Regions from separate parts of the Methylosinus sp. shoA genome, predicted to be linked through region 3. Evidence: predicted binding sites of a transcription regulator. Region 3 holds the regulator's gene; each other region holds the start of a gene.
The links. The regulator LexA, encoded in region 3, represses DNA repair genes until DNA is damaged. The targets are predictions, from matches to a motif close to TGTTCNNNNTGTGTTCNG.
Positions count from the first base shown of each region.

Region 1 (7,195 bases), 1.2 Mb from region 3:
GCCGACGCGCGATTCTTCGGTGCGGATGAGCCGCGTCGCCTCGAGGCCGTCGAGGTCGGGCATGAAGAGATCCATGAGAACGATGTCGAAGGCGCGGACCCGGCCCGCCCACGCCGCGCGTGCGAGTTCGACCGCCTCGGCGCCGTTCTCGGCGCGCGTGACCAGCGCGCCGAGCTTCTCGAGGCGCCGGCACACGATCCGGGCGTTGATCTCATTGTCCTCGGCCACGAGAATATGCAGCCCGCCGAGCGTCGTCTCGGGCGCGACGAAGCCGGCGTCGCTGCGGGCGGGCGGCGGCGCGGGCGACAGGCGCTCGACGAGCGAGGCGGCGCGCGCCGGCTTGACCAGCCAGCCATCGAAACGGCGCAGCGCCGCTTCGCCGAAGGCGCGCCGCTCCATCGGCGAGAACAGCAGCAGGGCGCGTCCCGCTCCCGCGCGGCGCGCCGCATGGGCGAGCCGTTCGGTCGCGTCTTCGCCGAGCGCGCAATCGACGACGACCGAGTCGAAAGCCATGGCCTCGCCCATCATGCGCGCGGCTTCTGCCTCGTCGCGGGCGATTCGGGCCTGTGCGCCCGCCTCGCGCAGAACCTCGGCGATGAACGGACCTTCGAAGATCGTTGCGGAGACGATGAGAGCACGCGTTCCGGCGAGGCGGGCATCGGGTCTTGGGCGCGGCTCATAGACCGCGTTCGGTCCGCGCGGCAGGGTGAAGACGAAGATCGAGCCCGGCCGCGCGCAGTCCTCGATCTCCAGCCGTCCGCCCATCAGTTCGGCGAGATGGCGTGAAATAGCGAGGCCGAGGCCGGTGCCGCCGTGACGGCGTGTCGACGAGCCGTCGCCCTGCTCGAACTCCTCGAAGATGATTCCGCGCGCGCCCGGCGGCACTCCAGGCCCGGTGTCGACGACACGAAAGGCGAGCGCGCCGCCGGCGTCGATTTCGACCCTCAGGCCGACACCGCCCTGCGAAGTGAAATTGACGGCGTTGCCGGCGAGATTGACGAGCACTTGGCGCACGCGCGCCGCGTCGCCCTCGATGCGTTCGGGCGCATCCGCCGAGATGAAGCCGGCGATCTCCAGACCCTTGGCTTCGGCGCGCGGCGCGAGCAGTTCCACGACGCCCTCGAGGAGCGGGGCGAGGGCGAAGGACTCGATGCGCAGCTCGACCTTGCCGGCCTCGATCTTGGAGAAGTCGAGAATGTCGTCGATGAGCTGGGCGAGCGAGCGGCCGGAGGCGGCGATCGCGTCGACATAGCTTGCCTGCTCCGCGTCGAGCCGCGTCGCCGCCAGCAATTGCGCGAGGCCGAGAACGCCGTTGAGCGGCGTGCGAATCTCATGGCTGACGGTGGCGAGAAAGCGGGACTTGGCGAGACTCGCCGCCTCGGCGCGGTCACGCGCCGCGGCGGCGGCGCGCAGCTCCCAAATCTCGTCCCGCAATCCTTCGAGCTCGGACTCGACCGCCGAACGGCGCCGCGACCGCACGAGACGCATGCAGCCGAAGACCGCGACGGCGAGCAGCGCCGCGGCGGCGAGAAAGACGAGCGTCTGGAGCAAGAAGGACATCCGGATTTCCTGATAGGCTTCGACCATGGCGATCATCCGGTATGGAATGGGAGAAAGTATGAATGAAATCGTCGACCGGCGCGACTCAAGCTGCGGCGCGCGCTCCCCTGTGTTCGCCGCGATAGGCGAGGGCTTCGGCGAGGTGGCGGCGCTCGACGGCCTCCGCTCCGTCGAGATCGGCGATGGTGCGGCCGAGCTTCAGCACGCGATGAAAGCCGCGTGCGGAAAGATGGAGCCGATCCGCGGCGTCACGGATCAGCGCCGCCCCCGAAGCGTCGAGACGGGCCGCTTTCTCGATCGCGCCGGCCGGCGCCGAGGCGTTGGTGGTCGTCGGGGAGAGGTCCATGCGCTCATAGCGCAGCCTCTGGCGCTCGCGCGCGGCGGCGACGCGTCGCGCCGCCTGCGCCGAGCCCTCCGCCGGGGGCGGCAGCACGAGATCGGCGGCCGAGACCGCCGGAACCTCGATGCGCAGGTCGAAGCGATCTATCAGCGGACCCGAGAGCCGCGCCGCATATTGCGCGACGCAGCGCTCGTTGGGCTGCCGCCGGCAGGCGAAGCCCGGATCGAGCGCATGGCCGCAGCGGCACGGATTCATCGCCGCGACGAGCTGGAACCTCGCCGGATAGACGGCGCGATGATTAGCGCGCGAGACCGCGACCTCGCCGGTCTCGAGCGGCTGGCGCAGGCTGTCGAGCGCCTGCGCCTGGAACTCCGGCAGTTCGTCGAGAAACAGAACGCCATTGTGGGCGAGTGATATCTCGCCCGGCCGCGCATGCGTCCCGCCGCCGACCAGCGCCGCCATCGAGGCGGAATGATGCGGCGCGCGGAACGGCCGCCGGTCGGTGAGTTCGCCGCCCGCGAGTTCGCCAGCGACGGAATGGATCATCGACACTTCGAGCAGCTCGCGCGGCGAGAGAGGCGGAAGGATCGAGGGCAGGCGCGCCGCCAACATCGACTTGCCGGCGCCGGGCGGCCCGTTCATCAACAGATTGTGGCCGCCGGCCGCAGCGATCTCCAGCGCCCGCTTGGCGCTCTCCTGGCCTTTGATGTCGGCGAGGTCCGGGAGATCGCCGGCTGGCGCGCGCACCGCCGGCTGCGGCCGCGCCAGGACCTGCGTTCCCTTGAGGTGGTTGACGAGCTGGATCAGCGAGCGCGGCGCGACCACCTCCATCTCGTTCGACGCCCAGGCCGCCTCCGGCCCGCATTCGCGCGGGCAGATCAGCCCATGGCCGCGCATATTGGCGGCGACCGCCGCGGGCAGCACGCCGGCGACCGGGGTCAAGGTCCCGTCGAGCGCCAGCTCGCCGAGAACGGTGAAGCCGTCGAGCGCGTCGGAGGGAATGGCGCCGATCGCGGCCATCACGCCGAGCGCGATGGGAAGATCGTAATGGCTGCCTTCCTTGGGCATGTCGGCCGGCGCCAGATTGACCGTCAGGCGCTTCGCCGGCAGGGCGAGGCCCGACGCCGTGAGCGCCGCGCGCACCCGCTCGCGCGATTCGGCGACGGCCTTGTCGGCGAGGCCGACAAGAGTGAACACCACATTGCCGCTGGCGATCTGCACCTGCACGTCGACGGGTTTCGCCTCGATCCCCTCGAAGGCCACGGTTGCGACTCTGACCACCATGCCCGCGCCCCCGCCCGCTGCGCCGCGCCCCAAACCAATTCGACCGTCGCTATGCTAGCGCGCGCCGTCCGTCCGCGCAAGAACAATATGGGAACAGATCGCGGCGGCGCTCGGGCGGAAACGGCGCGCGAGGTCCTGCGCAACTCTCGCTACGCCGGCAACGTCGTGCTAACGCCTCGGCGCCAGACTAGGAAGGGCCGCGCGAGCGATGCAAAAAGGCCGAGAATCGCCGTCAATCTGACCTGCGGACGGACTGTTGCGACGCGCGAAGGCGCGAGATCGGAAGACGTGAGATGAGCCCGCAAAATCAATTTCGAGGAAAGCTTCTGACCGCGACCCTGTCGCTCGCCTTCGCTTTTGCTTCGGTCGCGCGCGCCGCCGAGGGCGCCGTCGATTGCGGACACAACGGCGACGGATTCGAGACCTGGCTCGATTCCTTCAAGCGCGACGCGGCCGCGGCGGGAATTTCGCAGCGCGCGATCCAGGCGTCGCTCGCCGACGTCTATTACGACCGCTCCGTGATTTCGCATGATCGTGGGCAAAAAGTGTTCCGCCAGAGCTTCGAGCAGTTCTCCGGACGCATGGTCAACTCATACCGGGTGAGCAAGGGCCGGCAGTTGGTGCAGCGTCATGCGGCGCTGTTCAAGCAGATCGAACAGCGCTACGGCGTTCCGGGACCGGTTCTGGTCGCGATCTGGGGTCTCGAGACGGATTTCGGCGCGTTCAACGGAAGTTTCGCGACGATCCGCGCATTGGCGACGCTCGCCTACGACTGCCGCCGCGCCGAGCGCTTCCGCGCCGAGCTGCTGGACGCGCTACGCATCGTCGACCGCGGCGATCTCTCGCCGGACAAAATGCGCGGCGCCTGGGCCGGCGAGATCGGCCAGACCCAGTTCATGCCGTCGTCCTATTTGAAATTCGCCGTCGATTTCAACGGCGACGGATCGCGCGATCTCGTCCACGACACGGCCGACGTGCTCGCCTCGACCGCCAATTTCCTGCACGGCCACGGATGGCAGCCGGGCGCCGGCTGGGACGAAGGTCAGCCGAACTTTCCCGTTCTGCTGCAATGGAACAAGGCGAAAGTCTATTCCAAGACCATCGCCCTGCTCGCCCATCGCATCAACGGCGACTGATCTCTTTTCGAACTCGCACGCTCGACGGCGGAGGTCCTCGAAGGCTCGCGAGCCGGCGGCTCACTCGGCCGGCTCGGGCCGCGGCGTCGTCGTCTTGATCGACGTCTTCGGCCGATGTTTCAGATAGGCCCAAAAAACGCCGATCACGCCGAACGCCATCAGAACGTAATAGGGAAGACTGCGAAAGAAGCTCTCGCCCACCGAGAAGGGAAAGCGCGACACCCAGCGCTCGCCGTGCGGACCCGCCGCCGTGACGATGCCGACGAAGAAGCCCGCCTCCGGGAACACATGCTCGAAATTGATCGTGCCGTTCGGATAGATGCGGGGTGGGCGATAGGCGACAGTCACCGCGTCGAGATCAGCGTTCTCCTTCTCCTCGCCGCCCACATCCTTGACGATGCGGATGTCGATCGCCATCTCGCGCAGCTCGTCCTGCTCGGCGTCGAGCGCGATGATCATATGGCCGGTCGAGGGAATGTCCTCGCAGAATTCGTTTTTCGAGGCGTCGGGCAGATAGCCCGTGAAATTCATGATGTCCGGGCCGATGAAGAGCCGGCACCGGCCCTCGGCCGCGCCGAGCCGCCCATGAGCGGAGGCGGGACTGGCGAATGCGACGAGCGAGACGAGCAACGCCGCCGCGCCGAGCAAGCCGGCGAAGGGCGTGGACCATGGGCGGCGAAACCCATCGATCGACCGCCGTGACGGGACAAGACCGTCGGGCATGATGATTCTCCCCCTAGAGCACCGTTGTTTCGGCCCCGGGTCCGCCCTTCCCCTCGGCCGCCGGCCGTTCGTCGGGCCGGAGTCCGACGCGGTATCGCCGACGCCCCGCCGCCGCCCGGATCGGCTCGCCGCGCCAGGGAAAACATAACCCATAATCGGGAGTTTTCCAGCTCCAGTTCCGGCTTGCGGCAAAATCGACGATCCGCGACATCGAACAGTTCAGGACGGCCGAAATCGCCCCATCCGCCTCTTCGACGCCAATCGCCGAACTGCCCATACGAGTCTCCGGCCCGCAAAGCAGATTCTACTCCGCCGCTTCTCTATCGAACGCCCCGCGATCGATCCCGCCGCCCACCAAAATCTCCCGCTTGCCCGCATGGTTCGCCTGGCCGACCACGCCCTCGCGCTCCATCTGCTCCACCAATGACGCCGCCTTGTTGTAGCCGATCGACAAACGCCGCTGGATATAGCTCGTCGAGCATTTGCGGTCGCGCAGCACGATCGCCACCGCGCGGTCGTAGAGATCGCCCGCTTCTTCCGCATCCATCGAGCCGGGCGCCGCGCTTTCCGGCGCGTCCTCGCCCCCCTCGTCGTCGGTGGTGATGGCGTCGAGATATTGCGGCTGGCCTTGAATCTTCAGGTGCGCGACGATCTTCTCGACCTCTGCGTCCGATACGAATGGCCCGTGCACGCGCGAGATGCGGCCGCCGCCGGCCATATAGAGCATGTCGCCCTGGCCGAGCAGCTGCTCGGCGCCCTGCTCGCCCAGAATGGTGCGGCTGTCGATCTTCGACGTCACCTGAAACGAAATGCGCGTCGGGAAATTCGCCTTGATCGTGCCGGTGATGACGTCGACCGAGGGACGTTGCGTCGCCATGATGAGATGAATTCCGGCGGCGCGCGCCATTTGCGCGAGGCGTTGGATCGCGCCTTCGATGTCCTTGCCGGCGACGAGCATCAGATCCGCCATCTCGTCGACGATCACGACGATGAAGGGCAGCGGCTGCAGATCCATCTCCTCGTGCTCGAAGATCGCCTCGCCGGTCTCCTTGTCGAAGCCCGTCTGCACGGTGCGGGTGATGACCTCTCCCTTCGCCTGCGCCTCGACGACGCGCGCGTTGAAGCCTTCGATATTGCGCACGCCGAGCTTCGACATCTTCTTGTAGCGGTCCTCCATCTCGCGCACCGCCCATTTCAGCGCCACCACCGCCTTCTTGGGGTCGGTGACGACGGGCGTCAGCAGATGGGGGATGTTGTCGTAGACCGACAGCTCCAGCATCTTCGGATCGACCATGATGAGGCGGCACTCTTCGGGCTTCATCCGATAGAGCAACGACAGGATCATGGTGTTGATGGCGACGGACTTGCCGGAGCCGGTCGTGCCGGCGACGAGCAGATGCGGCATGCGCGCGAGATCGACGATCACCGGCTCGCCGCCGATCGTCTTGCCGAGCGCGATCGCCAGGCGATGCCTGGTCTTCTCGAAGTCCTCGCAGGCGAGCAGCTCGCGCAGGAAGACGGTCTCGCGGCGATGGTTCGGCAATTCGACGCCGATGGCGTTGCGGCCGGAGACGACGGCGACGCGCGCCGAGACCGCCGACATGGAGCGGGCGATGTCGTCGGCGAGGCCGATGACGCGCGAGGACTTGATGCCCGGCGCGGGCTCGAGCTCGTAGAGAGTGACGACCGGCCCGGGGCGCACATTGATGATCTCGCCCTTGACGCCGAAATCCTCGAGCACGCCCTCCAGCAGGCGGGCGTTCTGCTCGAGCGCGTCCTGCGACACCTTGGCGCCGGCGGCGGGCTTCTTGGGCTCGCTCAGCAACAGCAGGCCCGGCAGCTCGTAGCGTTGTGCGGCGCCCCTGCTCTCGAACAGCGACGGCTGGCGCTCGCGCATCACGCGCTTGCCCTGCTTCAAGGGACCTGCCGGCTCCATCACCCGCGCGCTCGCGGGCGGCGGGCCGTCCTCGTCATATGAGACGGGCGCGGCCGCGGCGGCGGCTCGCGCCCGCGCCGGCGGCGCGGGCGCGAAGGAGAGTATGTCGAACACCGGCTCGCGCCGCGCCCCGAGCAGAGGCGGCCCGGCGGGGCCGTCGAGCGCGTCGGGCGGACGGCGCGCGAAGAGCCGCGAGAGACGCCTCGCGACATGGGT
Region 1 is NZ_AP046091.1:3,206,748-3,213,942, forward strand. It holds gene AC6IW9_RS14610 (ATP-binding protein) at 1-1,560, opposite strand, end outside; gene AC6IW9_RS14615 (YifB family Mg chelatase-like AAA ATPase) at 1,646-3,184, opposite strand; gene AC6IW9_RS14620 (lytic murein transglycosylase) at 3,478-4,320, shown strand; gene AC6IW9_RS14625 (hypothetical protein) at 4,381-5,043, opposite strand; gene AC6IW9_RS14630 (hypothetical protein) at 5,057-5,320, opposite strand; gene AC6IW9_RS14635 (FtsK/SpoIIIE family DNA translocase) at 5,348-7,195, opposite strand, start outside.
Region 1: AC6IW9_RS14615 (YifB family Mg chelatase-like AAA ATPase) is a predicted target of LexA. The motif match lies at 3,263-3,280, and genes of this name have one in related genera.

Region 2 (7,195 bases), 1.2 Mb from region 3:
CCGCCGGGAGGTGGCGCGCCTGCCGTTCGTCGTCATCGATTCTCGCGAGAATCATTCCGAGGTCGTCGCGCCGCCGATCATTTCGGCGCGCGAGCCAGAAGAAGCGCAGATCGTCGGAAAAATCAGCGCTAAAAAAAACGAAAAAACTGCGTGTCATTATTGCATGACGTGCAGTTTTTTCGTATAAACAGGGTGTCGGGCAATTCTGCTCGACGACCTGGAGTGTGACAATGAGCATCAAGCTCACGGTGACACTCCGGTGGGGGAGATGGCGAGTGAGCATCGCCATCTCCTTCTAAACCGGAGGGGGCGGGGTGGGGCGAAGGCCTCATCCCGCTTCCGAAGGGGAAGATAAGCCGGGCCGACGGAAATGCCAATGACCAATGAGGAGCTGGCGGCGCTACGGAAACGCCTCGGACTGACGCAAGCGGAGATGGCCGGGCGCATGGGCCTCGGCCTTCGTGCTTACCAGACGCTCGAGGCCGGCGAGTCGCTGCGCGGACTGCACGCCGCCGCAGCCGAGAGAGTCGCCCTGACGGTCGCCGTCGAGCGCGGCGACCCAATGCTTGCGCCGGTCGATGTCAGGAGGGAGGCGCTGGCGCTGGCGCGAATGGTGACCGGGTGACGCAGCGCTGGAGAGCCGTGTGGCATGATGTATCAGCGGAAGTTGCGCGCCCTCACCTTGATCGTGTCGATGTGCAGATCGGGAATGTAGATGTCACGGGTGCGCAGGCCTTTCGGGGGCAGCTCACGCGGGTCGGGACCGCCACCCGCCGTAACTTGGTCGCCATGCCCGTGCGGCGGCGGAAACGGCACGTCGCGGCTGCCCAGCGTTGCTAGATCGGCCGACAGATCGGCGAGCTGCTGCGTAACCAGATGGACCACCTCCCCCTCACGCTGAGCGCGTCCGCGAACGGCCAGCATGCTGGCTCCCATCACGACACGGCGGAACTTCTCGAAGGTCTGTGCCCAGACGACGAGGTTCGCTATGCCGGTCTCGTCCTCGAGTGTGATGAACAGCACGCCCTTGGCGCTGCCGGGTCTTTGACGCACCAACACCAGACCGGCCGCCTCTAGCCATTGGCCGTCGCGCGCCGCCATCGCTTCCGCGCATGTCACGATGCGCCGGCGTCGAAGATCCTCGCGTAGGAATGACAATGGGTGCGCGCGGAGCGTGAGCCCGACATGGCCGTAGTCCTCGACGACTTCGCCGCCTGCCGTCATTGGCCACAGCGCCGCGGCGGGCTCATTCGCCTCGGGCGCGATCTTCTCCTCGCGGGCGGCAGCGGCGGCGAAGAGCGGCAGCGGCTCGTCGCGGAGACCCTTGATCGCCCACAGGGCCTCGCGGCGGACGGCGCCCAGGGTCGGACGGAAGGCGTCGGCCTCGGCGAGCCTCACGAGCGCGGTCGAGGGCACGCCGGCGCGGCGCCAGAGATCGTCGATCGAGGCGAAAGGCCGGTCGGCGCGCGAAGCGATGATCGCAGCGGCGTGGGCGTTCGTGAGACCTTTGACCATGCGCAGGCCCAGACGGACGGCGAAACGATCCTCGTCATCGGTCGGCTCCAGCGTGCAGTCCCAGCGCGAAGCATTGGCGCAGACTGGCCGAACATCGACGCCGTGCTCGATCGCGTCCCTGACGATCTGGGCGGGGGCGTAGAAGCCCATAGGCTGCGAATTGAGGAGCGCCGCGCAGAACACGTCCGGGTGCCTGCATTTGAGCCAGGCCGAGGCGTAGGCGATCAGCGCGAAAGAGGCCGCGTGGCTTTCCGGAAATCCGTAACTGCCGAAGCCTTCTAGCTGCTTGAACATTCGTTCGGCGAAGTCGCGATCGTAGCCGTTGGCGACCATTCCCTCGATGAGCTTGGTCCTGAACGAACTGACGCCGCCCGTGTGCTTGAAGGTCGCCATGGACTTGCGGAGCAAGTCGGCCTCACCCGGCGTGAAGCCGGCGCATTCGATGGCGACGCGCATCGCCTGTTCCTGGAAGAGCGGCACGCCCAAGGTCTTTCCCAGCACTTTCTCCAGCTCGGGCTTGGGATAATGGACCGGCTCGAGGCCTTCGCGGCGCCGGAGATAGGGATGCACCATGTCGCCCTGGATCGGGCCGGGCCGCACGATCGCGACCTGCACGATGAGGTCGTAATAGGTCCGGGGCTCGAGGCGCGGCAGCATCGACATCTGCGCACGAGATTCGATCTGGAAGGTGCCGAGCGTGTCAGCGCGGCGGATCATCGCATAGGTTTGTGGATCCTCGGCCGGGATGGTCGCGAGATCGAGATTGATGCCCTTGTGGTCGGCGAGCATGTCGAGGCCGCGCTTCATGCAGCTCAACATCCCCAAGGCGAGGACGTCGACCTTCATCATACGGAGCGCGTCGATATCGTCCTTGTCCCATTCGATCACTTGCCGCGCGTCCATTGCGGCTGGCTCGATCGGCGCCAGTTCGTCGAGCCTATCATGCGTCAGGACGAACCCGCCGGGATGCTGCGACAGGTGACGAGGCGCACCCATGAGCTGGCGCGCGAGATCGAGCGCCAAGCATAGACGCCGGTCGCCGAGGTTGAGGTTCAGACCCTCGACATGCTTCTGCTCGACGCCTTCCTCGGACCAGCCCCAGACCTGCGAGGAGAGCGTTCCGATCAGATCCTCGGGAAGGCCCAGCGCCTTGCCGACGTCGCGCAGCGCGCCCTTGGTGCGATAGCGGATGACTGTCGAGCAGAGGGCGGCATGGTCGCGGCCGTAGGTGTCGAACACCCATTGCATGACGATCTCACGCCGCTCATGCTCGAAATCGACGTCGATATCGGGCGGCTCGCGTCTCTCCTCCGAGACGAATCGCTCGAACAGCAGGTCGTTGCGGCCGGGGTCGATCGAGGTGATGCCTAGGACGTAGCAGACCGCTGAGTTGGCGGCGGACCCGCGCCCCTGGCAAAGGATATCCTTCGAGCGGGCAAAGCGAACGATCGAGTTGACCGTCAGGAAGTACGGCGCATAGCCGAGCTTCTCGATCAGCAGCAGCTCATGGAGGAGCGTCGCGCGCACATTGTCGGGAAGCCCCTCGGGATAGCGTCGGGCCGCGGCCTCCCAGGTCAGCTTCTCCAGCGTTTCCTGTGGCGTCAGCACGGGATCGTCGCGTTCCTCGGGATATTGATAGGCCAGTTCGTCGAGCGAGAAGCGGCAACGGTCGGCGATCTCGATCGTGCGCGCGAGCGCTTCCGGATAGCGACCGAACAGGCGATGCATCTCCTCGGGCGGCTTCAAGTAGCGATCGGCGTGGCGCTCGCGCCGATCGCCGAGCGCATCGATCGTGACATTGTGGCGGATACAGGTGACGACATCCTGCAGCATGCGCCGGCTGGGTTCGTGGAACAGGACGTCATTGGTGACGACAGTCGGCACACGCGACTGCGCGGCCAGGTTCGACAGCTCATGGAGCCGCAACTGATCGTTCGGGCGGCGGCGCAGCGTCAGCGCCATGTAGGACCGGTCGCCGAACGCCTTGCGCAGGCGCCGCAGGCGGAGGCCGCACTCGTCGTCGGCGTGGTCCGGCACGAGGACTGCGATCAGCCCTTCACCATAAGCGACGAGATCGCTCCATTCGAGCTGGCACTTGCCCTTGCCGGCGCGGCCCTTGCCGAGCGACAGTAGCCGGCAGAGCCGTGAATAGGATGGCCGGTCGGTCGGATAGATGAGGACCGAAATGCCGCCGGCGAGATCCAGACGACATCCGACGACGAGGCGCACGCCCGTCACCTTCGCCGCCTCATGGGCGCGCACGACGCCGGCCAGCGAGTTGCGGTCGACCACGGCCAGCGCCTCGACGCCGAGCAGCGCGGCTTGCGAGAACAGCTCCTCGGCCGAGGAGGCGCCGCGCAAGAAGGAGAAATGCGAGGTGACCTGCAATTCGGCGTAGCGCGGACCGCTCATCCGAACACTCCGTGCAGATACCAGCGGTGCGAGCCGGTGGCGGCGTCCTCGCCGTCCCCCGCGCGATAGATCCAATAGCGTTCGCCGGCTTCGTCCTCGACCCGGAAATAGTCGCGCACGGCGACGAGCTCGGCGTCGCGCTTCCACCATTCGCCGAAGACGCGCTCCGGGCCGTCGGCCCGCTTCACGCGCCGGCGCGCGCCGCGCCAGGTGAAAGACGCCGGCGGATGGTCGGGAAGCAGCGCGACGGTCTCGATCGGTTCGGGCTGGGACAGCAATCGCGCCGGACGCGGCCAATGGCCGGGCCATGTCGCTCCCGTCTCGGGCGCCATCGCCGGGATGCGGAGGACCGATCGTTCCGGGACGTCGCTGGCGACCGGGGCGACCCGGTAGACGAAGCGCGCGCCGACGCGATTGGCGAGGGTGTCCACCAGGTCGGAGACGTCGGGGGTCGTCTCCTCGATCAGGGCGCTCGCCATCTGGCCGTTTGCGAGCGGCTCGGCGAGGGTTGCAGTGAGGCTCATCGCCTCGATTCCGAAGCCGGGGTCGATGGTCTCGATCTTGTCGCAGAGCAGCCGGGCGAGGCGTTCGGCGTCCCTGACGGGCAGCGCCGTGCCGACGCGGACGGCCTGGGTGCGGTTATCGACGCGCTGGCAGATAAGATCGAGGCGGCGCGCGCCGAGCCCGCGCTCCTCGAGCGTCGCGCAGAGGTCGGTCGCCAGCTTGCGGATGTAGCGGGCGATGGTTTCCGCCGCTCCGATCGGCTCCGGAAAGGATCGGCGCGCTTCGACGGCATCGGGCGAACGAATCGGGTCGATCGGTTCGGCGAGGTCGCCGAGCGCCTGGTCGATCCGGCGGCCGAGCTCGGGACCGAAGCGCAGGGTGAGCGGCGCCCGCGGCGGGGCGAGCAGATCGCCGATCCGCTCGAAGCCGAGGACGCGGAGGTCGGCCGGCGTCGAGCCCGGAAGACGGAGGGCGGCGAGCGGCAGGGCCGCCAGCACGGACGCGCCATGCCCGGCTGGCGCGATCGTGGTCGGGCGGGCGACGAAGCGGGCGAGGGCGTGGGCCGCGCCCCGGCTATCGGCCACGGCCGCGCGCGCGGCGATGCCGGATAGGGCGAGCCGGCTGACCAGGGCGTCGAGCATCGCCTGCTCGCCGCCATGGAGATGGTCGGCGCCGGTCGAATCGATGACGATCCCGTCCGGCGGGTCCGTAGTGACGAGGGGGGCGAAGCGCCGGAGAACCCAGAGCGCCAGCCGCTCCAGCGCGTCAGCGTCGGCGGCAGGGTCGTGGTCCTGGACGATGAGGCCGGATACGAGAATCCGAGCCTTGATCGCGAGCATGCCGACGCGAAGGCCGGAGGCCTGGGCGGCGGCGTCGGCCGCCTTCACTACCCGCCTTTGTCCTTCCCGGCCGATCAGGACGAGCGGCGCCTCAGCCGGAGGCGCCGCGTCGCCGGCCTTTCGCCGCACCCGGTCGGTGGGCCAGGTCGGCAGGAAGAGCGAGACAACCCGCTGCATCGCACGCCTCCAGAATAAACTCTGCGCTTTCGCCCGCGCGGGCGCGGATCAGCTCAACCCGCCAGCGATGCCGTCCGACGCCCGGCGCCGGCAGCGGCGTCGAGGGTAGGACCGACACGCGCCACCTTGTCATCGCCGCAGTCGGTTGCCCGAAATCGGCTGTCTCCGTCTGCCGCCGCCAGCGGCGGAGCGCGATCCCGATCGTCTCGGTCCCTTCGGCGGCAAGCTGGAGTCGCCGTGAGGCGGTCATGGACAGTCGCGCGACTTCGGCGACGACGGCTCCGAGTCCGCCATGCCGGAGGCCTTCTTCCATGCAGGCCAGCGCGGTCTTGTCGTCGCCGGCCTCGACATAGATCACCCGGTCGCTGGCGAGCCCTGCCTGCGCCAGTGCCGGAGCAAACAGATCCGGGCGCGTGACGCACCACAGCACTTTCCCCTTGGTCCTGGCCGCCACGCCGGCGGCGAACAGAGCGGCGGCGGCGGCGACCGCGCCATTCCCGCCACCGGCGATCTCATGAAGAGCGCCGCGCGCCAATCCGCCGCCAGGGAGTCGCGAGTCCATCTCGGCGATTCCGAATGGAAGCACCGATTTCGCGCGCCGGCTTCGACCTTCGATCTTCTCGATTTGCGCGCGCAAGGACTCTATGGCGGGCCGCAAGTTCCTTGTTGACCTCCGGGGATGTTCGGCGTCATGTTCTCGAATTGTTCTACAACACGTCCCACGGAGTCAAGCCGCCGTCCAATCGGGTAGTGGGTCAGTTTGAATTTTGCCGCTCTTGACGGCAGCTCGCGTCGCCCTGATCTCTCCTGCTATGCATGGCGCAAAGCAGGAGGGGCCAGTGTCAGAGCTACGGTTTGGAAGAGCGCCGGAAAACGGCACGCAGGCGCTGGTGACATCCGGACACCCTGCGCCAACTTCCTTCCATGTCGAAATTCGAATCAATGGGCTCCTAACAGAAACGCGCCGCTTCCCTACCAGAGAAGCGGCTGAGAATTTCGCTTATTCGGTGACCGTCCATGCCGACCATGCCGACCGGCCCTAAAGGCGAGAAGCGCCCCGCCGACGCCATAGCACGCGCCGTGAAGGTCATGCGCATTTTGACAGGCGAAGAGCCGGAGGATTACGGCAACGCGCCAGCCAAGAACCAAGCCGCCGCCGAACTCGGCCGCAAAGGCGGGAAGAAGCGCGCCGAGAGCATGACGCCCGAGCGGCGCGCCGAGATCGCGAAAAAGGCGGCTGCGAAGAGGTGGCGGCCCGCTGGTTGACAAAACATGCATTTCGTCTGAAATGGTTGCGTAGGCAGCGACGCAACCATGGGAGGCGATTCGTGGTCAGCCCGGAAGATTTCATCAAGGATCAGTTCCCGATCAGTCAGAGGACGATTGTTCCTACCATTCTGCGCCAAGCCTATATGGCCGCGGCAGAACTCATTGCAGACCAGCCTATCCTGCAAGTTGTAAGTGCGGACGACAACGCAGGTCGAATCATATCGTGGGCGGTCGATTTTGGATTTGAGCGAGCGGTGAAGGGGGGCTCGCTCAAATGCGATTATGCGTGGACTGACTTTGCCCAGCCTACTGGTCGCTACCTGGAGCTACGCTTCAGCCATTCCACAGCATCAATTAGCCAAGTTTCCGACCCCTATCGACAGCCAAGGAACGTCGTATTTAGAGAGAATGCTCGGCTGCTGACGGCGCAGGGCGTGTTCGATCTGAAAGAATTACAGGACGAGCGGCGAGTCCGCGGC
Region 2 is NZ_AP046091.1:3,231,894-3,239,088, forward strand. It holds gene AC6IW9_RS14735 (hypothetical protein) at 1-187, shown strand, start outside; gene AC6IW9_RS14740 (helix-turn-helix domain-containing protein) at 377-625, shown strand; gene AC6IW9_RS14745 (error-prone DNA polymerase) at 658-3,927, opposite strand; gene AC6IW9_RS14750 (DUF6504 family protein) at 3,924-5,447, opposite strand; gene AC6IW9_RS14755 (ImuA family protein) at 5,362-6,084, opposite strand; gene AC6IW9_RS14760 (RNA-binding protein) at 6,465-6,713, shown strand; gene AC6IW9_RS14765 (hypothetical protein) at 6,776-7,195, shown strand, end outside.
Region 2: AC6IW9_RS14755 (ImuA family protein) is a predicted target of LexA. The motif match lies at 6,140-6,157, and genes of this name have one in related genera.

Region 3 (7,195 bases):
CCCTGGTCCGCATAGACCGGCGTCTGCTCGATCGGCTTCTCCCGCCAACTTCCCGGCGTCCAATGATCCACGGCTCGTCACTCCCGCGCGGCGCGGCGGCGCCCGCCGCCCGATCTATACAGGAGCGGCGCGCCGGAGGCGACTTTTTTGCCCCCTCCGCGCTCCGCTCGCGGCTCTCAGCGATCCGCCGTAGGGGACTCGGGCTCGGCGCGCGGCAGCAGCGGCGCCGCGGCGCCGGAGCGCTTGATCAGCGCGGCCGCGTCCAGCGCGAAGGACGGCTCGTCCCAGGCGCCCGACAGTCCGAAGCCGATCTGCACGCCATTGTCCCGCGGCGAGCCGGCGGCGTCGGCCTCGCGCGCCTGCGCCTTGATCGCGAGGCTGCGCTCGGGGATGCGGGCCGAGCCGGCGAAGGCCAGCGAGAAGCCCGGTCCATGCGCCTCGCCGTCCTCGATCGCGGCGGCGCCTTTGGCGATCTTGATCGTCGCGGCGGCGCGGTCGACCAGAGTGTGCCCCGAGCGAATGTCCAACGCGCTCGACAGAGGGCGCTTGTCGACGCGCCGCAGCGCGCGCTCGAGATCGATGCCGCCGACCTCGCCCTCGCTCAGGACGAGGCTCGCGCGCCCGTCGAGGTCGCGCATCATTTCCGCGGGACTGTCGCCGGCGGCGTCGAGCACGACGCCGGCGTCCAGATTGCCGCCGAGGTCGGGCCGCGCCGCGAGATCCCAGGCGAGCGCCCCGGCGTCCACCGCCTGCGTCTGCACATTGGCGTGGAGCTCCACCGCGCCGGCCGCATTGGCGGCGAGCGTGACGCGGCCCTTGATCGTTCCCTTATAGGCCTGCGCTTCGTTGAGCGCGATCTCGACGCGTCCGGCTCGCAGCATCAGCGAGATCGCGGCGTCTTCTATGTTGAGCCGCAGAACGCGCGCCCGCGCTGCGGAGAGTCGCAGGTCGACGTCCGCGCCATGAATATCGGGAAGCACGAAAGGCTCGCGGCTCCACTGGCCGTCCGGCCCGGAGAGCGTCGGCGCGGCGGCGATCATCGGCTTCACCGACACGAAGCTGCTGGCGAGCGTGCCGTGCAGGATCGGCCGATCGCCGTCGTGGCGCAACCCGAAGACGCCTTCGAAGTCGTTCTCGTCGGCGGAGAAATGCAGCTCTGTGAGCTGGAAATCGCGCAGCCCGACGCTGGCCTTGGCGGAAAGCTGCACATTCTCGAAAGGTCCGGGCAGAGGCGCCGAGACGTCGGCGAGGCGCAGCGCATTGCGCAAGGAAGGGGAGGAGCCGGAGAGGCGGCCGGCGAAGCGCGGCTTCGGCCCGCTCTGGGCGACGCCCTCCGCCTCGAGCCGCAGGCTGTCGGAATCGATTCGCATCATCATCGGCGAGGTCTCGCCGCGCAGCAGCGCGCCGGGCTTCTGCACCCACAGCATCGCCCGCGGCCGCTCGCCGCGCCAGGAGAAGGCGGCGTCGAGGGTCGCCGGCGTCCCGACGGAGGTCCAGTCGAGCGTCGCGTCGACATTCTCGATCCGCTCCTCGCGCCCGTCTTCGCCGGAGACGACGCGGACGACGCCGGACACGACGGCGACGGAGCCGAGCGGCGCGCGATCGGCCTTTTCCGCCTCGGGCGTCGACGGCCGGGCGGCGGCCGCGCGCGCCGCCGCGCCGCTCCCGGTCATCGGACGGCGATCGAGCGCGATCTGGATGCGGGGGCGCAGCAGCTCGATGTCGGCGAGCTCCAGCCGGCCCGCGAGCAGCGGAAGCACCCGGACGTTTCCCCGCAGCCGCTCGGCCTCGATGGTCAAAGCGAAAGACGGATCGGCGAAGGCGACGTCCTCTATCGCAATGTGCGGACGCGGCAGCAGCGAGAAGGTCGATCGCCCCTTGGCCGCCCCGCGAAGCCCGGAGGAGGCCTCGATCTGGCCGGCGATCTCCTCGAGCATGGCGCCGGTCGAGAAGGTCCAGGGCGCGATCGCCGCGGCGAGAGCGAGAGCGGCGGCCGCGAGCATCGCAGCGATCCAGCCGCGAGAGAGTCCACGCAAGGCGAGACGCCAGCGGCGCACGCCCATCTTCAAGCGGTCGAGCTCGCGCGAAAGGCCGGTCGAATGCGACATTGTCCAGTCCAGGCAGAGCACGCGCCCACGGAAAGCCGCGCCGCAGCGCGAAGCAGCGGCGGGCGCCGGCTCGGGAACTCGGACGATGGCGAAAAAGGGCGGCGAGATCGTGGCGGCGCGATTGCGGCGGCTGCGTCAGTATTTCCGCAGCAGGCTGACGAGCCGGCCCTGGATGCGCACGCGATCGGGGCCGAAAATGCGCGTCTCGTAGGCGGGATTGGCCGCCTCCAGCGCGATGGAGGCGCCGCGCTTGCGCAGCCGCTTCAGCGTCGCCTCCTCGTCGTCGATGAGAGCGACGACGATGTCGCCGGTCTCCGCGCTGTCCTGCTTTTTCACGACGACGACGTCGCCGTCGAGAATGCCGGCGTCGATCATCGAATCGCCGCGCACTTCGAGAGCGAAATGTTCGCCGCTGCCGAGCAGATCGGACGGCAGGGCGATGGTGTGGCTGCGGTTCTGCAACGCGGAAATCGGCGTGCCGGCGGCGATGCGGCCCATGACGGGCACGGCGACCTGCTGATCGGCCTCGCTCTCGGCGCGCTCGGCCATCGGGCGGACGCGGCCGAGCGCGCCCTCGATGACGGAAGGGGAGAATTTGCCGCCGCGGGCGGCGGCGCGCGGCGTCGCCGATTCGGGCAGGCGCAGCACCTCGAGAGCGCGCGCGCGATTGGGCAGGCGGCGGATGAAGCCACGCTCCTCGAGGGCGAGAATCAGCCGATGAATGCCGGACTTCGAGCGCAGATCCAGCGCGTCCTTCATCTCGTCGAAGGAGGGCGGCACGCCGGTCTCCTTCAAGCGCTCATGGATGAAGCGCAGCAGGTCGCTTTGTTTCTTGGTCAGCATTGCGTGGCCCCCGGTGGCGCCGAACCGCGGCGCGGCGCATAGTGACGAGCGTTCATAAACAAATCATGAACGCGACTCTATGCGTTCGCGGTGCGTTCCGCAAGGGCGCAGCGAAATTTCACGTGAGGAGGGGGCGCTCGCCCTCGGCGTCCGGCTTACTCGCAGACGCGAACCCGGCGATAGCCGATGACGACGCCATATTCGTCGAACATCGGGCGACGCTCGCGCCAGCAGCGATAGGGTGGCGGCGCCTCATAGGCGGGGGCCGGATAATAGGCGGGCGCGCCATAATAAGGCGGCGGCGGAGGCGCCGGTCGCGCCGAGCTTCCGGCGAGGGCGCCGAGCGCGAAGCCGCCGATCCCCGCGGCGATGGCCGCACCCGGATCGCCCGCTTCGGCGGGCGTCGCCGTCGCGAGCGGCGCGGCCCCGAGAGCGAGCGCGAGAGCGCCTGCGAGTGTTCTTGCCGTTCTGATGCCCATGGCTGTCTCCGTGATCGCGCCGGCGCGGCGCGGCGTCGGCCGTCATCTCGAACGAAATCAACGGCGAAAACGTGACCATGGGGCGGCGGACGCCAAAAGCTCCGGCGACCGTTTGCGGATGCGCCGAAATGGCGGAAACTGTCGCCGGACTTCGCGCCGGGATTTTCGCCATGACTCTCTTTCGCTCCGTCGTCGCCGCGCTCGCCTGCCTCGCCGCGCCGAGCCGGCCGGCGCTCGCCGCCGAAGGCTCCGTCGTCGCCCTCGCCGTGACGGACGGCGAGCACGGCGGCGGCCGCGTCCATGTCTCGGCGCGCTTCGGCAATGTGCTCGGAACGATGCGCCTCGACACGGGCGCCTCCAGCACGCGCTTGCGCGTCGCGCCCTGGAACGCGCAGCTCCCGCTCGTCGGCCGCAGCGAGTCCGAGGCGGCCTCCGGCCTGACGACGCGCTGCGAGGATGTCGAGGCGCAGAATGTGCAGCTCGTGGCCGAGCAGGGAAACAACATCGGCCGGGCGACATATGTCGTGACGCGCTGCGAGGAGAGCGCCGGCGACGATCTGCTCGGGCTCGATTTCTTCCGCAACGCCCGCTTCACGCTCGATCTCGAGGGAGGGCGCATGGCGTTTCCGGGCGCCGCGGGCCCGCTCGCGCCTCTGCGCCGCCTCGGGCCGGGCGGGCGCCTGGTCGGCGTCGAGGCGCGGCTCGGCCGGACCAGGGCGATCGGCCTGATCGACAGCGGAGCGGAGCTCTCGGCGGTCGACCGCCGCTTCGTCGAGCGTCACAAATCGCTGTTCAAGCCCGTGCGCGAGAAGGCGCATGCGCGCGACGCCGGCGGCGCGGCGCTCTCGGCCAAGCTCTACAAGATCGCGGCGATCGATCTCGGCGAGGGGCGCGCGCTGCGCGACCTCTATGTGATCGCTTATGATTTCGGCCCGCTGCGTAGCGCGCTCGGGCGCGACGCGCCGCTGATCCTCGGCGTCAATGCGCTGCGGCCGTTCCTCTGGACCTTCGATTTCACCGCGCCCGACGCGCCGAAATGGCGCGCCGATCCGCGCTGAGCGCGCCCTCAGCGTCCGAAGCCGCCGCCGCCATAGCCGCCGCCGAATCCTCCACGTCCCTTGCCCGGAAATCCCGGCCCGCTGTCCGACGGCTGCTGCCCGCCGGCGCCGGCGGGCGTGCGCGCCCGGGCGATCTCTTCCTGCGTGACGCGGCAGGTCCGTCTCTTGTCGTAGCGCTCGAAAAAGGGGCTCGGAAAGGCGAGGAACTCCTCTTTCGTCACCTTGCCCTTGCCGGCCATGTCGAAATAATCGAAGCTCGCGCTGCGGAAAACCGGGCTGATGCGGCGCACCGTCTCGAAATCCCGCGCGTCGAAAAAGCCGCGGCGGCGCTTGTCGGCGACGTTGTACATGCGCTGCAGATATTGCCGCCATTGCTCGCAGGTGTAGACGCCCTGCGCGCCGCCCCATTCGCTCGCCGTGGCGAGAACCGCGTCCTGCCCCTCGGGCGCTCGGCCGGCCCCGCCCGGAAAGCCGCCGTGCGGCCGCTGCTGCGCGAGCGAGGCGGCCGAGGAAACCGCCAGAACGGCGAGGGCGAACAATATCCGTCGCTGATGCATTTCGACGCCTCCACTCCGCCCGCCGTCAACCGAACTGCTCCCGCAGAATGCGCTCCTCCAGCGAATGGCCGGGATCGTGCAGCAGGATCAGATCGGTTCCATGATCCATCTCGACATCGACGCGAAGAGCGTCGCGGAACTCGTCGTGGTCGGCGACGACGGAGACCGGGCGCTTCTCGGCCTCCAGCACCTCGAGCCGCACCTTGGCGACATCGGGCAGCAGCGCGCCGCGCCAGCGCCGCGGACGGAAGGCGGAAATGGGCGTGAGCGCCATCAGCGGCGCGTCGAGCGGCAGGATCGGGCCGTTGGCGGAGAGGTTGTAGGCGGTCGAGCCCGCGGGCGTCGCCACCAGCACGCCGTCGGTGACGAGCTCCGGCATGCGCTCCTGACCGTTGACCAGAATTCTGATCTTGGCGATCTGCGAGCTCTGCCGCAGCAGCGATACTTCGTTGATGGCGTGGGCGGTGAATTCGTCGCCATGGGTGTTGGTGGCGCGCAGCAGCAGCGGATGGACGATCGAAGGCTTGGCGCCGGCGATGCGCTTGCGCAGATTCCCCTCGCGATATTCGTTCATCAGGAAGCCGACCGAGCCGCGGTTCATGCCGTAGATGGGCCTGCCCGCTCCCATGAACCGATGCAGCGTGCGCAGCATGAGCCCGTCGCCGCCGAGCGCCACGATGCAATCGGCGTCCTCGGGCGGCACGTCGCCATATTTGGCGACGAGCCGCGTGCGCGCCTCGTCGGCCTCCGGCGTGCCCGAGGAGAGGAAGGCGAGCCGCTTGAAGCTGTTCGGCGTTTCGCCGGCGTCCGACATCGAGGCACCCGGACTTGGCGCCGCTGGTCGGCCGGCGCATGGACGCCGCTTGAATACACCCGCGAAGGCCGGCGAGGGAAGGCCGCGCGCCGGAGGCGGCGCTTCGCTCTCGAGATTCAAAACAATTCGAATGTCATCTCGACTTCATCGAAGCCGTGTATCCGCCCGGACAGCCAATGTGGCGAAGGGGGCGTTTCATGACTGACGGTTCCAATTTCTCTCGCAGCGTCAAGCCGGGCGAGCTCTCCGACGATATCGGCGCAAATCGGAGCGACAATCCGACGATGGGGGACATCATCGCCGAGCGGATGTCGCGCCGCGACCTGGCGAAGGGTCTCCTGGCGGTTTCCGCGATCGCGGCGATCGAGCCGATGCACGCTCTGGCGGCGGTCTCGACGACCCCGTCTTTCAATTTCCCCGAGGTGAAAGCCGGCCTCGGCGTGCGGCACCTCGTCGCGGAAGGCTATTACGCCGATATTCTCGTCCGCTGGGGCGACAAGGTCGTCGCCGGCGCGCCGGCGTTCGACCCCAAGAATCTGTCGGCGGCCACCCAGGCGAAGCAGTTCGGCTATAACAACGACTTCATCGGCTATATCCCGCTCGATCCGCGTCACCGCGATTTCGGATGGGGCGGCGGCTCCGGCGCGAGCGATCACGGCCTTCTCGTCGTGAATCACGAATACACGAACTCCGAGCTGATGTTCGCGAAGCCCACGCCCGTGACGAAGAAGATCGTCGACGTCGAGATCGTGGCGCATGGCGGCAGCGTCCTCGAAGTGAAGAAGGCCGGCGGCCGGTGGAAGGTCGTCGCGAACAGCGTCTATGCGCGCCGCATCACGGGAACGACGTCGATGCGCTTTTCGGGTCCCGCCGCGGGCCACGACAAGCTGAAGACCAGCGCCGACCCGACTGGCGCCGCTGTCCGCGGCATGTTGAACAATTGCGCGGGCGGCGTCACGCCGTGGGGCACATGGCTCACTTGCGAGGAGAATTTCAACGGCTATTTCATCGATCCCTCGTCGTCCTTGACCGGCCATCCCAACGAGGCCGGCTTCCGCCGCTTGGGCGTGCCGGGCAACGCCTATGCCTGGGGCAACTTCTACGACCGCTTCGACATCGCCAAGGAGCCCAACGAAGCCAATCGCTTCGGCTGGGTCGTCGAGATCGATCCCTTCGACCCGACTTCCACTCCCATCAAGCGCACCGCGCTCGGCCGCTTCAAGCATGAAGGCGCCGAGACGGTCGTGAACCGCGACGGCCGGGTGGTCATCTATTCGGGCGACGACGAGCGCTTCGATTATATCTACAAATTCGTGACCCGCGGCCGGGTCGACAC
Region 3 is NZ_AP046091.1:2,008,597-2,015,791, reverse strand. It holds gene AC6IW9_RS09085 (class II 3-deoxy-7-phosphoheptulonate synthase) at 1-71, opposite strand, end outside; gene AC6IW9_RS09080 (AsmA family protein) at 177-2,108, opposite strand; gene lexA (transcriptional repressor LexA) at 2,244-2,951, opposite strand; gene AC6IW9_RS09070 (hypothetical protein) at 3,107-3,430, opposite strand; gene AC6IW9_RS09065 (hypothetical protein) at 3,601-4,488, shown strand; gene AC6IW9_RS09060 (EF-hand domain-containing protein) at 4,497-5,045, opposite strand; gene AC6IW9_RS09055 (NAD kinase) at 5,071-5,859, opposite strand; gene AC6IW9_RS09050 (PhoX family protein) at 6,057-7,195, shown strand, end outside.

Region 4 (7,195 bases), 1.2 Mb from region 3:
CATCCGCGAGCTCGGCCTCGCCGCCCACACCGCCGGCGACACGGCCGGCGCCGCGCGCGAGGTCGCCGAGTGGAACGACGAGAGCAAGGCGGCGCTGGCGCCGGCGCTCGCCGCCTCGATCTATGGCCTCGACGTGATCGCCGAGAATGTCGAGGACGCGGCCCACAACACCACCCGCTTCGTCATTCTGTCGAAGACGCCGCAATGGCCGGCGCCGAACAACGGCCCGACCATGACGAGCTTCGTCTTCCGCGTGCGCAATGTGCCGGCGGCGCTCTACAAGGCGCTCGGCGGCTTCGCCACCAATGGCGTCAACATGACCAAGCTCGAGAGCTATATGGTCGACGGCGAATTCGCGGCGACGCGCTTCCTCGCCGACGTCGACGGCCATCCGGACGAGCCGGCGCTGGCCCGCGCCCTGGAGGAGTTGCGCTTCTTTTCCAAGGAGCTCGAGATCATCGGCGTCTATCCGGCGCATCGCTACCGGCAGGAGTTGAAACGACCATTCGAGTTCGGCGATTGACGCGGTCTTCTCGACGGCGGTCGCGGGCCGGGAAGCCCGCGACCGCCGCCTCGAAACGATCAGTTCAGCGAGCGAAATCGGACGTCTCCCCCGTTCACGAAGCACGCTCTGTCGAACAGCGTCAAATCCAGGGGATTGGGCAGCCTTACGTCTTCGAGATCGGGGAAAGGCTTCGCCGACGGATCATAGGATCGGTGAATTTGCGAGATGAACAGGAAGATCAGCCTCCGTTCGCGTGCGAATGCTCTCAACGCGCGAACCTGGGCCGTCAATTCTGGGCTTTCCCTTCTCTGGTCGAGCGCTTGCAGATAATCGACGACCGCCAGGGCGCCGCGGGGCGCCGATTCCAATCCCTTTATGATGTGGTCCGAGCAGATGGCGTCGGCTTCGCAGAACTCGAACCGTCTATCGAAGTGCGTCCAATCGACGCCGATCGCGCGGAAGCGTTCGGCGAGATCTTTTTTCGTGCATTCGACCGTGAAGAAGAACGCAGGATTTCCGGCTCGCATGGCTTCTATCGCCAATCTCAGGCCGAGCAAGGTCTTGCCCTGGCCCGGGCGCGCGCCGACCAACACCATGTCTCCGGGCTCGAGCCGTGCGAAGAGGCCTTCGATTTGCGTCGCCGCCGCTGCTTTCGACGCCAGCAGGCTCCATCTGCCGAAGCCTTCTTCGGCGGCCGCGAGGTCGAGCGCCCGATGCAGCGGAATCTTTTCTCTGCGGGACAGTCGTCTGGCTTTACGCTTCAGATGATGAATCGGGGCTGACAGCTTCATCGCGAGAACCTCCTGTAGCGAGCAAAGGTCGCAACCCCTCCTTATGCTTCGTGCTCGAACGGTCGGCTCGATCGGTGTTCGGCCCAGCACGAACAATGCTTTCCGAGCGGAGGGCGGAGGCACGGGCTTGCCGGTCGAAAGGCTTAGTCGGATTCGCGCTTCCGGTAAATCGCTTCTGACCGGGATCGGACAATCGGGTGAACACGAGAGAGGCGGCTCCCGGCCGGTTGCCCCGTGCTGCGACGCGTGCGGAGCGGTCGCCGAAAAACATGCGCCGGCCCGCTACGCGACGCGCCCCGGCGTGACGCGCAGCATGTCCGCGCGTCCCGAGAGCGACGCGAAGACCGACGGATCGGCGCCCGTCATCCACACCTGCCCGCCGATCCGCTCGAGCTCGCCGAACAGCGCCTCCCGCCGCGCCGGATCGAAATGGGCGGCGATCTCGTCGAGCAGCAGCAGCGGCGCGACGCCCGCCGTCGCCGCGACCAGCCGCGCATGGGCGAGCACGAGGCCGGTGAGCAGCGCCTTCTGCTCGCCCGTGGAGCAGGCGCGGGCCGCCTCGTCCTTGGGGCCATGGCGCACGAGGAGGTCGCTCGCCTGCGGTCCGCTCAAAGTGCGGCCGGCGGCCGCGTCGCGCCGGCGCATCGATGCCAGAAGCCCACGATAATGATCCTCGACGCGCAGCGCCGGCTCTTCTCCGACCATGCGCTCGAGCTCGCCGTCGATCGTCACATCGGCGAAGGGAAAGGGTGAAGTGTCGTCGCGCCCGGCCGCGATCAGCGCGCGCAGCCGCTCCACCGTGTCGCGGCGCGCGGCGGCGACGGCGACGGCGAGCGCCGCGATCTCGCGCTCAGCCGCCGCCAGCCAGCGGCCGTCCGCCGACTCCTCGGCGAGTAGGCGATTGCGGTTGCGCAGCGCGCGTTCGAGCCTCGCGGCGCGGGCGCCGTGCTCGGCGTCGACGCTCATCGTCAGCCGGTCGAGGAAGCGGCGCCGATCGCCGGCCGGGCCGGCGAAAAGACCGTCCATCGCCGGCGTCAGCCACAGCGGGCGAAGATGATCGGCAAAGGCGCGCGCGGAGGAGACCGGCGCGCGATCGATACGGAAGCGGCGCGAAGCCGCCTCGCCGGGCCCGCCGGCTTCGAGGCCGTGGCCGAGCTGCGCGATACGGCCGTCGGTTTCGAGATCGATCGAGACGGCGAAGCCGCCCGGCCCCCGGCGTCGCGCGCATTCGGCGATGTCCGCGCCGCGCAGGCCGCGGCCGGGAGAAAAGAGGGACAGAGCCTCGAGGATATTGGTCTTGCCGGCGCCGTTCTCGCCGGCCAGCACGACGAGCGCCGCTTCTATCGCGACATCGAGCACGGCATAGGAACGGAAATCGGAGAGCCGCAGCCGGCGCACGCGAGGGGCGAGAGGCAAATCGGCGCGGGTCATCGCTTTCGCAAATATCACATCGGCGCCCCGCCCCGCCGACGCGCCGCAAAAAAATCCGCCGCCGGACGTTTCGTCCAGCGGCGGCCGATCCGTTTCCGCTCGCGCGGAACGCCGTCCTTACTGAATCTTCAGGATGTTCTCGCCATGAGCGGCGCAATCGCACTTCTGGAAGCAGGCGGCGCTCTCCGCTTTCAGCTTCGGGATGTCGGAGTTGTAGTGCTGCTTGCCGCTGATCCAGCCGTCCTCGCACTTCTCCGAGCACTTTGCCTGCTTGTCCACATCCGTGTCGGCCTTCTTGGGGTCGCACTCGGCGAAAGCGGCGCCGGACGCGCCGACGAAAAGAGCCGCGGCGGCGATAAGGGCGTAGAATCTCATCTCTGTCTTCCCTCTTCTTCTCTTGACTTCATTCTTGCTTCTCTGCGCCGGCGTTCCACTCTTGTCAGCGTGACCTCGGCGTCATCGATCCTCTAGAAGTTCTTCGCTTCCGGCAAGCGCGGTGGAATAGCGCCGGACATCGTCCGGCGCCTTGCCGCACGGACGGCGAAATCGTCCTCGGGCGAGGCGCCGCGGCCGATCGCGCTCGTCGGGCTCGACGCACGAACGGTCTCACGGCGCCCTCGATCCGAGTGCGAAAGCCGAAGCCGCGTTTTCACGAAGGCCGCGGCCGCCGTCGCCGGGACGCGAATTCTTCCTTCCCTTTCTGTTCGGGGTTCGACCCTTCTTCTTGGGCGCGTTGCCCCGTGGCAGATAGGCCGTTCTCTACGGAGCTGTCAACAATAGACGACAGTTTCGTTACGTCGCGATGCGCTTTCTTCGACCCGTTGCTAGAACGGAATATCGTCGTCCAGCTGATCGGAAAGACGACCGCCGCCCGCCGGCGCGGACGCGCGGTCGCCGGAGGAGCGCTCCATCGGCGAGGAGCGCCCGAAGCTCGAGCCGCCGCTGCTCGACCCAGAGCCGCCGGCGCCCTCGTAATCGCCGCCGCCTCCCCCGCCGCGGCTGTCGAGCAACTGCAGCTCGCCACGAAAGCGCTGCAGCACGACATCGGTCGCGCGGCGCTGGATCCCGTCCTTGTCCTGATATTCGCGCGTCTGCAGCTGGCCTTCGAGATAGACCTTGGATCCCTTGCGGCAATATTGTTCGGCCACCTTGGCGAGATTCTCGTTGAAGATGGACACGTTGTGCCATTCGGTGCGCTCGCGCCGCTCGCCGGTGTTGCGGTCGCGCCAGGACTCCGTCGTCGCCACGGAGAAAGAGACGACGCGATCGCCCGAGGGAAGCGTGCGCACCTCCGGATCGCGCCCCAGATTGCCGACCAGGATCACCTTGTTGACGCTGCCCGCCATTGTCGTCTCCCCTCAGAAACCCCGGCCACTCTAATCCGAACCCAACGGCGCCGGCGGACATCGGTTCCGTTGTCCACAATAAAGGCGGCTGCGCTCAGTTCCGTATTTGTTCTAGCACCGCGCGATCGGGCGGGCAAGCGTCGCGGCGCCCCGCTCGGCCGGCCCCGCGCTTCGCCGTCGCACGCCCTCACCACCTTCCGCCCGCCGCCCGCAGGCGCGGGATGCAGCGCTCGAGATTGGCGCGCGCCGCCGCGTCCCACAGCGCCCGCGTCTCGGCGCGGCGGAAGATCGGCGCGCCGCCGCGCGCGAAGCTCTCCAGCATAGTCGCTTGATCGGCCGCGAATTTCGTCTCCTCGACGCCGGCCGATTCCGTCCGGATCTTGCGCGTGTTGTCGACGAAAGCCTCCCAGGGCGCGGCGAGCGGGCTGAGATCGAGATCGACGAAGAGATCGAGATCGCCCGAGAAGCCGGGATAATGCTCGGCCGCAGCCTTTGCCTGGGCATGATCGGCGCTCGCCATGACGAGATCCTCCACCGCCCGCGCCTCCGCCTCGCCGAGCCTCGTGCAGCGGCGGAACATCAGCACGCTGTCGCGCACATTCTGCGCGTCGCTGCGCGCTCGCCCGTCCGGGTCGCGCGCGCGATGCACGGCGTCGTGCCAGAAAATGGCGATGGCGATGAGCTCGGGCCGCACGGCGAGACGCTCGAAACGCTGAAGGCCGTCCAGCAGGGCGTCGATGTGCTCCCAAGTGTGATAGGCCCGATGCGGCTGCCGATAGGCGGCGTCGAGAACGGCGTAGGCGTTCGGCTCATGCGCCTTTTCCACCTCGCGCCAAAAGCGTCTGCGAATGGATTCGTTCATCGCCTCTTCCAAGAAACTCTACTTGCGTTCGGGCGTCCACGCCGGCGTCCAATCGTCGCCGGGGGGCGACTGCTCGAGACTCGCGAAACGCAGCAGCAGCACGTCGTAGAGATCGCGCCAGTTCGGCTCGACCAGAGCGCAGAACGCGGCCGCCCGTTCGCGCGCCTCCCCGAAAGCGCGGCGGCCGTAGCTCTCCATCATCGCTTCGTGCGCGCTCCGCCAATCGCGAAAGACGGCGCTCGCCGCGACGGAGGCGTCGCCCGCCAGAGCGAAAATCTCGGTCGGCGTGCGGCGTCCCGCCACGATCGCCGCTCCGAGCGGGAGCCAGGCGAGATCGGGAGCGGCGCCGCGCACGGCGCCGGAAGCGATGATGTCGGTGCGGAACGTCTTGCACAATCCTTCGAGGCGCGAGGCCAGATTCACGTCGTCGCCCAGGATGGAGTAATCGAAGCGGCGCGTCGAGCCCATATTGCCCACGCTGCACAGCCCGAGATTGAGGCCGACGCCCATCGCGGCGGGCCGATGTGCGCGCCCTTGCGCGGCGGCCCTGGCGGCGCGCTCGTCGTTCAGTTTCGCGAGCGCAACGCGCATCGCGAGCACGGCCAGGGCCGCCTTGCGCGGATGGTCTTCCACGTCGAGCGGCGCGTTCCAGAAAGCGACGATCGCGTCGCCGACATATTTGTCGATCGTCCCCTCGCTGTCGAGGATCGCGTCGGTCATCGGCGTCAGATAATCATTCATGAACAGCGTGAGCTCCTGCGCGCTCATGCCTTCCGAAAGCCCGGAGAAATCGCGCAGATCGGAGAACATCACGGTGAGTTCGCGGGTCTCGCCGCCGAGCGCCAGGCGCTCGGGATGCTCGACGAGGCGGTCGACGACGGCTGGCGCGACGAATTTGCCGAAGGCGTTGTGCACGCGCCGGCGCTGGAGCCGGTCGAAGCGCCACAGGGTCAGCGCGCCGACGCCATAGGCGAGCGCAGCGGCAAGGCTCGGAAAGGCGGGATCGAACAACAGCCCTTCTCGCTCGAACGCGAGATAGGCGCCGCCGAACATCGCCGCGACCGCGCCGGCTGCGGCGAAGACCGAGACGAAGGGCGAGGCGACCAGCAGCGCCAGCGCGACCAGCCCATAGGCGAAGCCGGCGCCGACGAGCTCCAGCCCCGGCGCCCAATCGGGCCGCGACAGCAGCGCGCCCGAGAGCAGCGATTCGAGCATTTGCGCATGAATGTCGACGCCCGCCGCCGCCGGCTCCAACGGCGTCGCGCGAATGTCGCCCGCGCCGACGGCGACGACGCCGACGAGGATGAGGCGCCCCTCGATCGCCTCGCGCGGCGTGCGCCCCTGCAGCACGTCGACGGCCGAGATGCGCCGCTGCGGCGCAGCCGCGGCGTAGCGCGGACGGATGTCGGCGCCGGCGCCGGTGGCGATCTCGAGCGCGCCCACCTTCACCGCATTGACCCCGGTGCGCCGACCGAAGGCGGCCTCGCCGCTGGCGTTAGAGGAGCGGATCACGATGGTCGAGGCGTCCTGCGCGACTCGCAGCGTCTCGAGCGCCAGCGACGGAACGACGCCCGCCGGGCCGACGCCGACGAGCGGAATGCGCCGCACGGTCTGGTCGCGATCCGGCTGCCAATTGGTCGCGCCGAGGCCGCGCGCCGCCTCGGCCAATTCCGGCAGCGGAGCCACGACGGCCGGAAAGGCGACGAGGAATTCCGTCGGATCGTCGCCGGCCGTGGCGACGCCGGCCTTGAGCGGCGGAGCCCGATCCGTCCCTTCCTCCGACAGCGTCATGCCGAGCACGACCCGCGCCTCGGCGATGGCGCGGGCGAAGACGCGGTCGTTGGGCACGGCGCCGGCGGTCGCGGACAGGATTTTTTTCTTCGCCGGGCCGTCCGGCAGATCGCGCACGAAGAATTCGAGACTGGAGCGATCCGGCTCGGCGAAGACGCAATCGAAAGCGATGGCCCCCGCGCCCGCGGCGGCGAGCCGGCGGGTGAGCTCCGCGAGGCGGGTGCGCGGCCAGGGCCATTGACCGAAGGCGGCGAGGCTCGCCTCGTCCACCGCCACGACGCGGACCGGCGTGTCGGGATCATAGCGGCGCGGCGAGAGACGCTGGAAGGAATCGAAGACGAAGTTGCGCAGGTCGTCGAGCAGGCGCGGCTGCGCCCGGCCGAAGGAGAGCCATGCCGCCGCGACGGCCGCCGACAGCGTGAGATAGAGAGGCGTGCGCCGCCAGAGCCCGCGCACGACGGCCGCGATC
Region 4 is NZ_AP046091.1:3,192,886-3,200,080, reverse strand. It holds gene AC6IW9_RS14575 (prephenate dehydratase) at 1-523, shown strand, start outside; gene AC6IW9_RS14570 (DNA helicase) at 583-1,296, opposite strand; gene recF (DNA replication/repair protein RecF) at 1,579-2,727, opposite strand; gene AC6IW9_RS14560 (hypothetical protein) at 2,845-3,102, opposite strand; gene ssb (single-stranded DNA-binding protein) at 3,552-4,073, opposite strand; gene AC6IW9_RS14550 (HD domain-containing protein) at 4,261-4,935, opposite strand; gene AC6IW9_RS14545 (CHASE2 domain-containing protein) at 4,954-7,195, opposite strand, start outside.
Region 4: ssb (single-stranded DNA-binding protein) is a predicted target of LexA. The motif match lies at 4,170-4,187, and genes of this name have one in related genera.